Linked DNA regions of Gloeobacter violaceus PCC 7421. The protein of the gene in region 1 interacts with the protein of each later gene in a pairwise test. Links are inferred from orthologs where the notes say so. Each region holds a gene or a part of one and is shown on either strand. Other genes may lie near its edges.

Region 1 (7,229 bases):
CTTTGCCCATCAAGCGGGCCGACGCGATCGCGGCCTGCTCGACTACCTCGATAATTTCCAAGCCAAGGGTTTTTTCCATGGCCGCGCACCTCATCTACATCCGCGGTCCTCAGTGTACCAGAACGCCCCGGACGCCTTGAAAGGGATTGCCGGAAGCCTCCGAGGCTCCTGGCAAATCCCCCGGCCGGCCCATACACTGGACGGGTGGAGGGCTACCCACCTGCAGTGGGCGAGGAGGTATCTTGATGCGCGCAGTACTGATGGCGGGCGGTTCGGGCACACGGCTGAGGCCCCTGACGTGCGATTTGCCCAAGCCGATGGTTCCGATTCTCAACCGCCCGATCTCCGAGCACATTCTCAACTTGCTCAAGCGCCACGGCGTCGATGAAGTGATTGCGACGCTATACTATCTGCCGGATGTGATGCGCGAGTATTTTCGCGACGGCAGCGACTTCGGTCTGCGCATGACCTATGCGGTCGAAGAAGAAAAGCCGCTCGGCACCGCCGGTTGCGTCAAAAATATCGAAAACCTGCTGCACGAGACGTTCATCGTCATCTCGGGCGATTCGCTCACCGACATCGACCTTTCGGCGGCCGTCGCCTTTCACAAAGAACACGGCTCGAAGGCGACGCTGGTGCTTGCCCGGGTACCCGATCCGATGGAATTCGGCGTCGTGATCACCGACGCCCATGGCCGGATCGTGCGCTTTTTAGAAAAGCCTTCCACCAGCGAAGTGTTCTCAGATACGGTCAACACCGGCACCTACATCCTGGAGCCGGAGGTGCTCGAATACCTGCCCGCCGACACCGAGGTCGATTTTTCCAAAGATCTCTTTCCGAAGTTGCTCGCCAAGGGCGAGCCGATGTACGGCTACGTGGCCGAGGGCTACTGGTGCGATGTGGGCAGCCTCGACACCTACCGCGAAGCCCAGTACGACGCCCTGGCGGGCAAGATTCGCCTGGAGCACGGCTACCGGCAGCACGCCGAGGGCATCTGGATAGGCGACAACACACTCGTCGATCCGAGCGTCCACCTGGAGCCGCCGCTGATCATCGGCCACAACTGCCGCATCGGCCCGCGCGCCCGGCTCTCCGCGGGCACGATCATCGGCGACAACGTCACGGTGGGGGCTGCGGCCGACCTCAAGCGCCCGGTGATCTGGAACGGCGCCATCATCGGCGAGGAAGTGCACCTGAGGGGTTGCACGATCGCCCGCGGGGCGCGCGTCGGCAGGCGTGCGCAATTGCTCGAAGGCTCGGTGGTCGGAGCGCTCACCACGGTGGGCGACGAGGCGGTGATCGCTCCTGAGGTGCGCCTCTGGCCTTCGAAGAAGGTCGAAGTGGGCGCCCATGTGACGATGAACCTGATCTGGGGCACCACGGCGATCCGCAATCTGTTTTCGCAGCGCGGTGTAAGCGGCCTGGCGAACGTCGAGATCACCCCCGAATTCGCCGTCAAGCTGGGGGCCGCCTACGGCGCCACCCTCAAGCCCGGTGCCCAGGTGCAGGTGAGCCGAGACCAGCGCGCCATCTCGCGGATGATCTCGCGCTCGCTGGTCTCGGGATTGATGAGCGTCGGAGTGAACGTCCAGAACCTGGAGGCCACCGCCATCCCGATCGCCCGCTACGTCGCCCCGATGCTCGAAGTGAACGGCGGCATCCACGTGCGCGTCCACCCCGAGCACAACGACCGCACCCTGATCGAATTTTTCGATTCCCAGGGGATCAACCTCGGCAAGAGCCGCGAGAAGAAGATCGAGTCGGCCTTCTTTAAAGAGGATTTCCGCCGCGCCCGCATCGACGAAATCGGCGAAATCACCTACCCCTCGCGCACGCTCGAATTCTACGGTGCCGGGTTTATCGATCACTTAAGCGCAGTCGCCTTGCGCAACAGCCCCGCCCGGGTGGTGATCGACTACGCCTACGGCGTATCCGGGGCGGTACTGCCGACTTTGCTGGGCAAACTGGGCTGCGAGGCGGTGGTCCTCAACGCCGCCCTCACCCCCAACGCCCCTCCCACCAGCAAGCAGCGCGAGAGTTTGCTCACCCAGTTGGGCAACGTCGTCGAAGCGCTGCAGGCCACCTTCGGGGTGCAGATTTTCGCCAACGGCGAGCGCTTCACGCTGGTGGACGAAGCTGGGGCCGCCATCAAAGACGAGCAGCTGACGGCGCTATTGGTCGAACTGGTGCTCACCGACAGCCCGCGCGCGGTCGTGGTCGTTCCCACCGAGGTCTCCGGCGTCGTCGAGCAAATTGCCCACCGCCACGACGGCCGCGTAGTGCGCACCAAGGCGAGCCCGACCGCGCTGATGGAGGCGGCGGCGGCCACCAACAACGTCGCGCTGGCGGGTTCGGCGGAGATGGGTTTTATCTTTCCGCAGCTGCACCCGGGCTTCGATGCGATGTTCGCGGTGGCGCGTCTTATCGAGATGCTGGCCGAGCAGGAGCGCTCGCTCTCCCAGACCCGCCAGGATCTGCCGCGCATCCACCACCGCCACCACGTCATCCACTGCCCCTGGAACGCCAAAGGGGCGATGATGCGGCAGTTGGTCGAATCACACCCCGAGGAGAGCCTGGAGTTGATGGACGGCGTGAAGGTGCACTTTTCTAAAGAAGACTGGGTGCTGATCTTGCCGGATGCGGGCGAGCCGCTGGTGCATATTTACAGCAACGGCCACAACCGCGAATCGGTCGAGCGCATGGCGCGCAAGTACCGCGAAGTGGTGCAGGAGTTCACCCGCGACCGCCGCTAGCTCGCCTGTCGGCCTGTTCCCTGATATCTGGGGCCATCGGCGGGAGAATTTAGGCTTTGGCCCCTTCGCCCTCAAAAGCCTGGTCGAGCAGGGGTTTCAATTCGCCGCGGTTGTGCATTTCGATCAAAATGTCGCAGCCGCCGACAAATTCGCCGTCGACGTACACCTGGGGAATCGTCGGCCAGTTGGCGTAGTCTTTGATGCCCTGGCGGATCTCAAAATCGTCGAGCACGTTGACCGCTTCAAACGGGTGACCCAGCGAAGAGAGAATCTGCACCGAGGCGGCGGAGAAACCGCACTGCGGAAACTGGGGGGTACCCTTCATAAAGATCAGCACTTTGTTATTTTTGACAAGGGAATCGATTTTTTCGTGTGTTGACTGGGACATGGTTTCAAGCTCCTGGCCATCAATACTTGATCTTAACGCAGCAATCCGGGAGGTCCGATGCTGGTCCACCGCCTCAACGCCCTGAAGGACAACTATGTGTTCGTGCTGGAGGACGAAGCGGCCAGAACGGCGGCCGTCGTCGATCCCGCCGAGGCCCGGCCGGTGCTCGAAGCGCTCGTCCGCCTCGGGCTCAAGCTCGTCGCCATCTTCAATACCCACCACCACCACGACCACGTCGGGGGCAACCGCGAACTGCTCGAAGCCTATCCCGGCATCGCGGTCTACGCTTCGCGCCGGGACCGCGGCCGCATCCCCGGCCAGACCGTCGAACTCGAAGACGGCGACACGGTCGCCTTCGGCTGTGAGCGGGCGCGCGTGATCTTCGTTCCCGGCCACACCCACGGCCATATCGCTTACCACTTTGCGGGTTGCGGGCACCTCTTCTGCGGAGATACGCTTTTTGCCGGGGGCTGCGGCCGTCTGTTCGAGGGTACCGCCCGGCAGATGCAGCACTCGCTGGGCCGTCTGCGCGAACTGCCGGGGGAAACCCAAGTCTGGTGCGCCCACGAGTACACCCTGGGCAACCTGCGCTTTGCGCACACCCTCGAACCGGACAACGCCGAACTGGCGGAGCGGCTGCGCACCGTCGAAGTGCTTCGGGCTCGAAAAATAGCGACGGTTCCCTCGACAATGGCCGCGGAGCGGGCGACCAATCCTTTCTTGCGCTGGGAAAGCCGTCAATTACAACGGGCGGCGGGGGCGATCGAGCCGGAGGAGGTGTTCGCCCACCTCCGGGCTCTCAAGGACCGCTTTTAGTAGCGGTTGGCCCGGCGGGTCAAGATCATCGCGAGGGTCTCGGCATCGTCGAGAGCCGGTTCGCGGTGGGCCTCGCAGGGAATCACCTGGCTGGTGATGCGGATGGAGCTGCGGGAATCTTGAACGGCCACCTGCCAGCAGTGGCAGGGAACCTGATCGATGGAGCGCTCACCCTGATAAAGAAAGAGGACCGTTCCGAAGGAGGTGCAAAAAAGTTTGGCGTTGGGCACGAGTGGAACCCTCAGAGAACCCCGCTGCAAAGCGCGGGCGCCGCTAATGGCCGGTTCTTTCATAGCATACCTCCAAATTTAGATTTCGTTACATCCTCGGCGAGGGCGGCCGCGAACTCGGAGATGCCGGACAAGTTCTACCCGAGGGCTGATCACCGTTTTGCGATTGCCGGTACACTCTAGACACAGTCAGGAGCGAGCCATGCCAGTCAAGATACGCCGGGATTTGTTGTACGCAATTCTTTCGCACATCCAGGCCCTTGAGCAGCAGGAAGTGCAGCCGAAACCGGCCATGTCCGAGCGCGACTTCGGCCACCTCGACGCCACACCGGCCGAGATTATCGGGCACATCGATTATCTCTATCAAAAGCGCATGTACCGGGGCGATTTTGAGCCCGGCTCCTACGGCGATCGCCGCCTGGAGCACGGCGTATTCGACGAGCGCAAGCAGGTGAGCGAAGACAACATCGTCGAGCCGCCGCCCGCCGGGTCGGTCTTCGAGGAAAAAGACTATCCCGCCCCCGAAGCCGCCCCCAACATCCGCGATGTCACCCCCATCGACGGGGCGGTGGATGTGGACAACGTGCGCCTTACCGCCGTCGGCAAAGCCGCCCTCGCCGAACTGGAGCGCGACGGCCACGCCCCGGAGCCTTCGAATTTGAGCTAGCCGGCCCCGGCGGGCTAACCTCCTCGCTCCTGCAACTGCCTGAGTTGATACTCGATACGGTCGAGGCGGCTTTTGAGCGCTTCGATCTCGGCCTGGTTCGGCACGTCGTACTCTTTGAGCACCGTTTTGATCTGGCGGCGGAACTGCTCTTCGAAATTGCCCTGCTCCTCGCGCAGCCGAAAGAGCAAGTCGTCGAGAAATTCCTTGGCGTCCTCCTGGCGCAGGCGGCCGTCGCTCACCCATTCGTCGACGGCCTGCTGGAGCCGCTCGGTAATTACGGCGGTGGCGCCGACACCCATCAACAGCAGCTGTTTGAGAACGTTGTTTTCCATGTGTTTGGTTTCACCGATCGGTCGAGGTGGAGGAGCCGGACGTAAGCCGGGTTCTGTTCCACCGCAGCAGAGCCGCGGCGGGGCGGTCATCTATCTGGGACGCCGGTTGCCCGGCGCCTCAAGCGGCGTGTTGGGGGACGGTCAACGAGCAACCCACGTGTCCCCCGCCTTGCTCAGGACGGGGTTTACCGAGCCGGCACCTCTCGATGCCGCTGGTGCGCTCTTACCGCACCTTTGCACCCTTACCTGCGGGGCGCAAGCGCCCCCATCGGCGGTATGTTTCTGTGGCACTATCCTCACGCTCGCGCGCACTGGGCGTTACCCAGCAATCCGCTCGTTGGGGAGCCCGGACTTTCCTCAGGCCGGTTGCCCGGCCCGCGACCACCGCACCAACTCCTCCACCTCTATTTTAGGGCGGCGGTGCGGCCGGTTTGGCATCCGGCGGACCGTTGCATCCACCCGCCGGTGGTGCATAGTAAAGGATGTGCCCAATCCCCCAATGTGCCATGCTGCGCGCGATTCAGCCCGAAAAAGTCTATCCCTCGATTCAGCGCTACCTGGAGTTGCTGTTCATGCTCACCTGGCGCAACCTCAAGGTGCGCTACCGTGGCTCCGCACTGGGCATTTACTGGTCGCTGCTCAATCCGCTGATCATGACCGGGGTCTACACGGCCATATTCGGCACCACGTTCGCTTCTTACTACAACGATTCGCTGCTGAGCTATCTGCTCGCCGCCTTCACGGGCCTGGTGGTAATCAACTTCTTCAACATCACCACCCTCCAGGCCCTGCCGAGCGTGGTCGCAAGCGGCGCGATGCTCAACAAAATCCGTATTCCCTTCAGCGTTCTCCCCCTTTCGCTGGTGGGTGCCAATATTTTTCAGTACGTGGTGGGTGTGCTGCCGCTTTTGGTGGTGATGACCTTGTTCATCACCGGGCAGCCCGCCCACGTGCCGTTGCTGCTTTTGCCTTCGCTGGCCCTGGCGCTGGTGGCGACCGGCATCAGCCTGATGGTGAGCGCCCTCTATGTCTTTTTTCGCGATTTGCCCTATATCTATGAATTGGTCACTTTTGCGCTGTTTTTGAGCAGCCCGGTGTTCTATCCGGCGGCCATCGTTCCGGATTCTGTCAAGCCTTTTCTTGCAATCAACCCGCTCACGCCGATCATCGAAAGCCTGCGCCAATTGATCTTAGGCGGCACCGCCATCGACTGGGGTCTACTGGGTTTCGCCCTGCTGTCGGGTGGGGTGGTCTGCGGCCTCGGTTGGGCGCTGTTCCACGCCTGGTCCGATCGCTACATGGACTTGTTGTAGCCTGGTCAACTGCGCTAGTCTGCCTAAAGGTTCATCCGCAACATCCCATTGGAAGCCATTCGACTCAGCAACGTTTCTCTCTGGCGGCGCACCCAGGAAGAATTCTCCTACGACCTCAAAAAAACTGTCCTGACTATTTTGGACGGCCGCTACCGCAAGCCCGGCCGCAAGCAGGTGCTCGCAGGCGTTGATCTGACGATCGAAAGCGGCGAGAAAGTCGGGATCGTGGGCTCGAACGGCTCGGGCAAATCGACCCTGCTCAAGGTGATCTGCGGCATCCTCAAGCCGACCACCGGCGAGGTGCACGTGCGCGGGGCGATTGCACCCCTGATTGAACTGGGGGCGGGCTTCGACTCGGATCTGTCGCTGGTCGACAACATCGTGCTCTACGGTGTGCTGCTCGGGTTCTCGCGCCGCGAGATGCGCGCTCGGGTGCGGCCTATCCTCGAATTTGCCGACTTGGCCGCTTACGCCGATGCACCGGTTAAGACGCTCTCCTCGGGGATGACCGCCCGGCTTGGCTTTGCCATCGCCACCGACGTGCCGCCGGATATTTTGATCCTCGACGAGGTGCTCTCGGTGGGTGACGAGCGCTTTAAGAGCAAGTGCCGCGGTCGGCTGGAGCAGTACTGGGGAGAAAATGCGACGGTGCTAGTGGTTTCCCACGATTTGCCCTATATCGAGCAAAGCTGCGAGCGGGTGGTGTGGATGAACGGCGGCCGGGTGATGC
Region 2 (7,187 bases), 2.8 Mb from region 1 along the record:
CTTCCGCGATAAACGACTTCCAGTTTCCAAGACAGCAGCGCCGCCCTCGCCCTTCCCCCCGACGGTCCCCCTTCATCCAGCCGCTTCGATGTCGGCGGAATTGCTCACCAATCGGCCTGCTGGCACCCGGTTCCCAATGCGCGGAACCGGGCTTTTTTGGGCGGCTTGGGATGAACCTGCAAAGTTGCTTCTCGGGTTTTTCACCTTTGTTGCTTAGCTTCAATATGAGCCCGGACAGGCACTTTCCCATCGCACGAGGCCTCTTCCCATGCAGCCGCCTCCACCCCAAACACCGCCGGATATGCCGCTGGAGGAGCCGAGTGCCGCCCCCGGCGTCGAGGCTTTGCGCCAGGCCATCGTCGATAACCTCCGCTATGTTCTGGGCAAAGATCCCTCCCAGGCCGGCGCCCAGGATTTTTTGGCCGCCCTCGCCCATACCGTGCGCGACCCGCTGCTGCATCGCTGGCGCAATACCCGCCAGGCTTACTTCGATTGCGGAGCGCGGGTGGTGTGTTATCTGGCCTCGCAATACCGCCCGGGACCGCAACTGGTGGCCAATTTGGTGAGCGCGGGCCTCTACGCGCGCTCCGTCGAGGCGCTCGCCGGGCTCGGTGTGCGTCTGGAGGATCTGCTGGCGCTGGAGCGCGAGCCGCAGCTGGGGCGGCGGGAGGGTTCGAGGCAGGCGGCGAGCCTTGCCGAGGCGCTCGCCACCCAGCAGATGCCCGCGATTGGCTACGGCCTGCGCTATGAATTCGGCTCAGAGCAAGTGATCCGCGACGGCTGGCCCTTCGAGCGCCCCGTCCCCTGGCGCTTCGCGGATGACCCCTGGGAGATCCCCCGACCCGAGTACCGGGTGGAAGTCCCCCTGGGTGGGCGGACCGAGGCCCATCTCGACGGCGAGAACCGCTACCGGGTGCGCTGGCTGCCCGAAGGCGCCGTGATAGGCGAACCTTACGACCGGCTGGTGCCCGGCTACCGCACCCACACCGTCAATACCCTGCGTCTCTGGAGCGCCCGGGCCAGCGAGCAGTTCGATGCGCCGGTGGCCAATCCGGAAGAATACGCCCGCGCCGTCGAAGCGAAACTCGACTGCGAGCTGATCACCCGGGTACCCTACCCGGCGGGAGACGGTCCCCACCACCAGCGGCTGCGCCTGCAACAGCAGTATCTGCTCGCCTGCTGCTCCGTGCACGACATCGTGCGGCTTTTTACCCAGACGGGCCGCCCGCTCGGCGAGCTGCCCGAGCGCGCGGCCATCCACATCGACGACTCCCACCCGCCCATCGCCATTGCCGAATGGATGCGGATCCTGGTCGATCGCCACGACCTGGGGTGGGAGGAAGCCTGGGAGATGACCGGCCGAATGTTCTCGGCCACCGCCCACACCTGGGCGGTGGAGACGCTTGAGTGCTGGCCGGTGGCGCTGGTTGAGCGCTGGCTGCCCCGGCACCTGGAGATTTTGCGCGAGATCGACCGCCGATTCCGCCTGCAGTTGCAAGCACTTCTGGTGGACGAAGCGCAAATTGCCCGCCTGTCGCTTTTTGCGGACGATCAGGTGCGCCTGGCTCACCTGGCCTGCATTGCCTGTCACACGGTGGTCGGCACCTCCGAGAGCGCTACCGGGCAGCTGGCGCAGACCGTACTTGCCGATTTTCACCGGCTCTGGCCGCAAAAATTTCAGACCATCGGCGCGGGCGTCTCGACCCGCCGCTGGTTGGTGCTGGCCAATCCGCCCCTCGCCCGGCTGATCGGCGAGCGGATCGGCCCCCACTGGCTGACGCACCCGGAGGGACTCGACGCCCTGCGTCGGCACGCCGCCGACCCGGACTTTCAACGGAGCTGGCGGCAAATCAAGCAGGCCCACAAGCGTTCCCTTGCCGCTCAATTGCTCGCCACGAGCGGTGTCGCCCTCTCTTCGGAGGCCCTTTTCGATATTCGGCTCGAACCGTTCGAGGGGTGTCGCCGACAGTTGCTCAGCGCGCTGTACATCGTCACCCTTTTCAATCGCCTCCAGAGCGAACCCGGGGCTAATATCGTCCCGCGCGCGTTCATCTTTTCGGGATGGCCCCGGCCCGGCGATCCGCTCGGCCGCCTGACTGTCAAACTCATCCACGCCGTCGGCGCGGTCGTCAACGCCGATCCGATCGTGGCCGGGCGGATCCGGGTCGTCTTCGTGCCCGAACCCACCGTCGCCCTGACCCAAAAAATCTTCGCCGCGGCGGATCTGGCCGAGCAGGACGCCCTGCCGGGCTTTCAGGCCGGCGACACCGGCAGCCTCTGCGCAGCCCTCAACGGCGCCCTGCTGTTGGGCAGCCCCGACGGGATCAATCTCGAGATCGAACGGACCGTCGGCCGCGAGCGTTTCTTCGAGTTCGGTCTAAGTACCGGCGAGGGTCAGGCGCTCAAACTCACCGAGTACCAGCCGATGGCTTTCTACCACAGCAACCCGCTCCTGCGGCAGGTAGTCGACCAGATCGCCACCGGCTACTTCAGCCACGGCGACAGCGAACAGTTCAAGCCCATTGTCGCGGCAATGGTAGAGGATGACGAAGCGCTGAATCTGGTCGACTACCAGTCCTATGTCGACGGTCAAGGGAGCGTCGATGCCGCCTACCGCGACCTGGCCCTGTGGACGCGACTCTCGATCGAGAGCGTCAGCCGCCTCGGGGCCGTCTGCTGTGACCGGACGGCGCGGGAGTACTGCAGCCGCATCTGGCGGCTGCAACCGGTCAAAGTCCACCTCGATGCCTACAGCCAGCAGGTGATCGCCCTCAAGGGGCGCGAACACCTCTAAGTTCTATTTTCAGCGGAGCCTCAGATGACTACCCCAACCCTCCACACCGTCAGGAAAATTGCCCACGCTGCCGACAGCCGACCGGTCTGCTCGATCGGCTGTCTCCACTGCGGTTCGCCTATCGCCTGGCACCGCGACGGCACCGTCTGGCACGGCCATTGCGCGCAGTGCACCCGGATCCTGCGCGGCCGACTCGGCGACAGCGGCTGCATCGAGGCGACCTATCTTCCCCAGGATGATTTCTACTTGAGTGTCCGCGGCTGCTGAATTGAGCGGCTGCTGAATAGAGGGATTCCCGAGTTTTTCACCGGCAAGGTCTAGCCTGAATGCACCTGCAGCCGCTCATCCTGAGGAACGCACCGCCATGAACAAAATCGAAGCGATCATCCAACCTTCCAGGCTCGACGCCGTCGAGCAGGCCCTGGCGGCCATCGGTGTGCAGGGCATGACCGTCAGCCGGGTTGAAGGCTTCGGCCGGCAGCGCGGCCATTCGGTGATCTTTCGGGGATTCGGGAGCGCCGCGCAGTTTCTTGCCAAGCTCAAACTCGAAATCGTCGTACCTGACGAATTCACCGAGACGGTTGTCGAGCGAATCGTACAGGCGGCACGCACCGGCAGCGTCGGCGACGGCAAAATCTTTGTGCTGCCTGTCACCCAGGCGGTGCGGGTGCGCACCGGCGAGTGCGACCTGGAGGCGGTCCGCTTCGAGAGTCCGGCAGTCCTGATTCACTGAGGGCACCATGTTCACAAAAATCCTCGTCGCCCTAGATCAGTCTTCCAGCAACGAACTGGTCTTCGAGAAAGCCTTTGCCCTCGCCCGCCTCGGCGGAGGGTCGCTGATGCTGATGCACGTGCTGTCGGGGGACGAAGACAACAGCCCCGGCCTGGTCGTTCCGGCGATCACCGACTTCCATCCGCTCAGTTTCGACGACGAGACCCTGGCGTTTTATCGCCGGGAGTGGGAGCGCTACGAGCAGTTGGGGCGGGCGATGCTCCAGATGTTCGCCGAGCGGGCCGCCGCCGTCGGGGTCATTGCCGAATTTAGCCAGAGCGCCGGCAGCCCCGGCCCGCAGATCTGCCAGTTGGCCCGCGCCTGGAGCGCCGATTTGATCGTTACCGGGCGGCGGGGACGGCGCGGCATCAGCGAGATGCTTCTAGGCAGCATCAGCAACTACGTTCTGCACCACGCCCCCTGCTCGGTGCTGGTGGTTACCGGTGCGGAGGATGAGGACAAACCCTTGCCTATTGAGGCCGGTCTGCAGAAGCCTGCCACTCGTCGGGGGCGAGCGCCCTGAGCGACAGGGCGTGAATTGCGCTTCCCATCTCGGCGGCGAGCGCTTCGTAGACCAGCCGGTGGCGGCGGATCGCAGGCAAACCGCCGAAGCGCTCCGAGACGATGAGCACGTTGTAGTGCCCACCGCCCCCGGCCGCCCCGGCGTGTCCGGCGTGGCGATCGCTCTGATCCTCGATTTCGACCACCGAGGCGTGAAGCCGGCTTTTGAGGATCGCCGCAATTTTTTGGGCGGTGTTCATGGGTGTCACTGTCCTGCAACTTTGTGATGTAGCCCCGTCGGATGTGCTGCCAGTGCTCGGGGAAGTGCTGCTCGAATCGTCATGGCCTGCCGGGTTTGCGCAACGGTCCTATGCTAGCTGTCCGGCACCCGGGGGCAGATCCCCAACTTCGGCCGGGAGGTTAGAATGCAGAAATAATTATTTACTCAAGTGTCTATTCACCTGGATGTAGCAGGATGCCCGGGGCGTTGTGCCTTCAGCCGTCGCCACTTAAAGGTTTGTCTACAGCAACTATTAAGCGTCCACCGGGCGCCCTTTGTGCGGATGTCGAGTCGGCGATTGGCTTGCCGGCTTGATCTGTGGCATCCGTGTATGCAAGCAACCTACCGCCAGAGTTGAGGAACCTTCCCGTGCCAAATCAGCACCGCAGCACCCGCAACGACACGCTTCGGGCGACGGGTTTGCCCGTCAAAAATCTCCGCTGGGAGCAGCAGCGTCTCTACGTGATCGACCGCTGCAACAAAGTCCACGTCGCTCAGATGTTTCCGCACCTGTATCAGGAGTGCCTGCAGGAGGCGGCGATGATGCTCAATCGCCTCGAACTGGAGCGCAAGCGGCTCATTCACCCGGATCGGTGGGGACCGGGCCTCAGCAACGAGAACGCCGATTATCCGATTTTGAGCCGGCTGCTGCGGCTTGGCTATACTCTGCAGCGCGCCTGACGCCTGATATTTGGCGGTTGGTTTTGCACGACAGTCTGTGGAGCGAGAGGTGGAACCCCCTTCGGGTTCCCCTCTCGCGCTCTCCTCCTCCCCGCGTCGAGGGGCTGCCAGCCCCCCGACACCCCCCGGACTTAGCGGCACGGCCAGGAACGAGAGTTTGTGGGTGGGATGGGTTTATTTTTCCAGTGCGTGCACGACGCGTGTCGACTGCGGCGAAAGGGCTGGCTGGTCGTTGGGCTGCTCCTGGTTTTGAGATGCTGACGCATCAAGGTGCCGGGTGCCAGAACGGAAGCTGTTGCCCATGAAGGGTGCTGCCGGCCGGGACACCTAACACCCGATACCTCTCTAACTACGCACCAGTGGCCGGGCGGAGCCCGGTCGGCTTCGGATAGGTTGGCCGGTGAGCAGTTGTGCTACGTCCATGCCGTTGCCGATCACCCCCGGCACGCTCGGGTAGCCGGCGCTGGCTCCGACTAGAAACAAATTCGGCAACTCCGTGCGGTAACCCAGGCGGTGCAGGCCCACCTGGCTGGGGATGAGCTTGGCGCCGTAGATGTTGCCCTCGGGTTGGCCGAGATAGAACTCGCTGGTGGTGGGCGTGCCGAAAATTTTCATCCGCACGTATTTGTCGATGTCGGGGATCAAGTCGCGGGTGCTTTCCATCACCTGCCGGTAGACCTCGCGCTTGCGCGCTTTGTACGCCTCGGGCTTAGTCTCGCGCAGTTGCTTAAATGGCGCGTAGGCGCAGACGGTGGCAATTTCCAGCACATGGTTGCCCGCCGGGGCCATGCCCGGTTCGTTCGATTTGAGCGTCGGACAGGATAGGAAGATCCAGGGCCGCTCAAGGTCGTCTGTGAGTTGGCGGCGGTAGGCGCCGTTGAGATCCCCGTCCGGGTAGTACCAGATATTCCAGTTGCCGATGCCGTAGCGGCTTGGGTCGAAGGTTTTATCCAGACCCAGATAGACATTGAAGGCACTCGCCGAGTACTCGTAGCCGGTCAGCCGCTGCCGCTCCCGTTCGCTCAGGGCGGTGGGATCGTCCATCAACCCCACCGTGAGCTTCGGATCGAGATCGCTGATGTAGGCGGCGGCCCGGTAGAGCTTCCCGGCGGCCACTATCCCGTCCACGCGGTGATCTTTGATGTGGATCTGCTCGACGGGTGTTCGGTAGTGCACCGCCCCGCCGCCCTCGACAATCGCCGATGCGATCGTATCGACGAAGTGCTTGAAGTGGTGCCGGGGGTAATAGGCGCCTTCGGCGTAGTCGCGTACTAGTGAGGTATGGGTATAAAGGGCTATCTCCGCCGGCGGCAGGGCGTAATCGCCGCTCTGGCCCGCCAGGATCGCCTGCAACTTTGGCGAGAGACCCACTTCGTCGTAAAGATCCTGCAGCGTCCAGTGGCGCCTGGCGAATAAATTCCAGTATTTGGGCAACTTTAACCAGTCGGACCATTTTTGATCGAACCAGTTGACTTCGCGCAGCAGTGCGCGCATCTCCTCGTGCAACCCGCTGATCGCATCGCAGTAGCGACGGATGGCGACGGTCTCCTCGGGGAAAGTCGCGATGAGCCGCTCGCGCAATCGCTCCCAACCGAGGGGAATGGCAAAGTCGGCCTCCGGTGTCACCACCCGGTCGATGCACTCGGGATCGAGGGAATTAAATTCGATTTGCCGGTCGATGTGGCGCAGAAACTGACCGATGGTCTGCTCCGGGGCGCACTGGGAGACATAGTGCACATCGGCACAAAAGCGGTAGTCTCCGTAGTCAAACGTATGACAACAGCCGCCGGGCAGATAGTGTTGTTCGAGGACGGCGACGCGGTGTCCCTGGCGGGTAAGGCAGGCTGCCGCCGAGAGTCCTCCCAGTCCCGCTCCGAGTACGACAAAATCAAAATTCTCCATCACTACCTCCATAACCTGAGGCAGAGATTATACGCACAGTCCGTTCCTATCCCCGGCACCACTGGCGGGCGATTCGGATTCAAGGACGAGTTTATTTCGATGCGGTATAGACAGTGCTGTTTTCTGTCTCGAATCCGGGTCGTCCGGTGCGATCAATTCTAGCGCGGACTATCCGTTTAGTTCGACAGCAACCGGTCCGGTTTTCCAAATGTCGCGGCAGTACTCGCCCATGCTGCGGTCGGAGGAAAAATAGCCCA

The links. Proteins that work in one complex are often made in the same cells at the same time.
Region 2: the proteins of grxD (region 1) and GLL_RS03600 interact in binary tests that used the Escherichia coli proteins (3 or more experiments, as listed by UniProt). The link is inferred for Gloeobacter violaceus PCC 7421 from one-to-one orthologs.

The regions. Positions count from the first base shown.
Region 1 is NC_005125.1:3,540,470-3,547,698, reverse strand. Bases 1,473-4,182 are described here. They hold grxD (Grx4 family monothiol glutaredoxin), read right to left. Parts: upstream 3,142-4,182; coding sequence 2,803-3,141; downstream 1,473-2,802. Other genes in these bases: GLL_RS17235 (hypothetical protein), read right to left, coding at 3,954-4,182; gloB (hydroxyacylglutathione hydrolase), read left to right, coding at 3,199-3,957; GLL_RS17250 (mannose-1-phosphate guanyltransferase), read left to right, coding at 1,473-2,753. In the rest of the region: glpX (class II fructose-bisphosphatase), read right to left, coding at 1-79; more of GLL_RS17250, read left to right, coding at 246-1,472; more of GLL_RS17235, read right to left, coding at 4,183-4,250; GLL_RS17230 (hypothetical protein), read left to right, coding at 4,390-4,854; GLL_RS17225 (phasin family protein), read right to left, coding at 4,869-5,186; GLL_RS17215 (ABC transporter permease), read left to right, coding at 5,693-6,499; GLL_RS17210 (ABC transporter ATP-binding protein), read left to right, coding at 6,548-7,229. UniProt on the Escherichia coli protein: Monothiol glutaredoxin involved in the biogenesis of iron-sulfur clusters.
Region 2 is NC_005125.1:733,553-740,739, forward strand. What follows is about bases 2,683-5,350. They hold GLL_RS03600 (BolA family protein), read right to left. Parts: upstream 4,328-5,350; coding sequence 4,037-4,327; downstream 2,683-4,036. Other genes in these bases: GLL_RS03580 (glycogen/starch/alpha-glucan phosphorylase), read left to right, coding at 2,683-2,794; GLL_RS03585 (hypothetical protein), read left to right, coding at 2,819-3,061; GLL_RS03590 (P-II family nitrogen regulator), read left to right, coding at 3,159-3,527; GLL_RS03595 (universal stress protein), read left to right, coding at 3,535-4,089; GLL_RS03605 (hypothetical protein), read left to right, coding at 4,717-5,028. In the rest of the region: more of GLL_RS03580, read left to right, coding at 269-2,682; GLL_RS03610 (phytoene desaturase family protein), read right to left, coding at 5,374-6,930; GLL_RS03615 (glycogen/starch/alpha-glucan phosphorylase), read right to left, coding at 7,099-7,187. UniProt on the Escherichia coli protein: Transcriptional regulator that plays an important role in general stress response. Has many effects on cell morphology, cell growth and cell division. Acts by regulating the transcription of many genes, including dacA (PBP-5), dacC (PBP-6), ampC and mreB.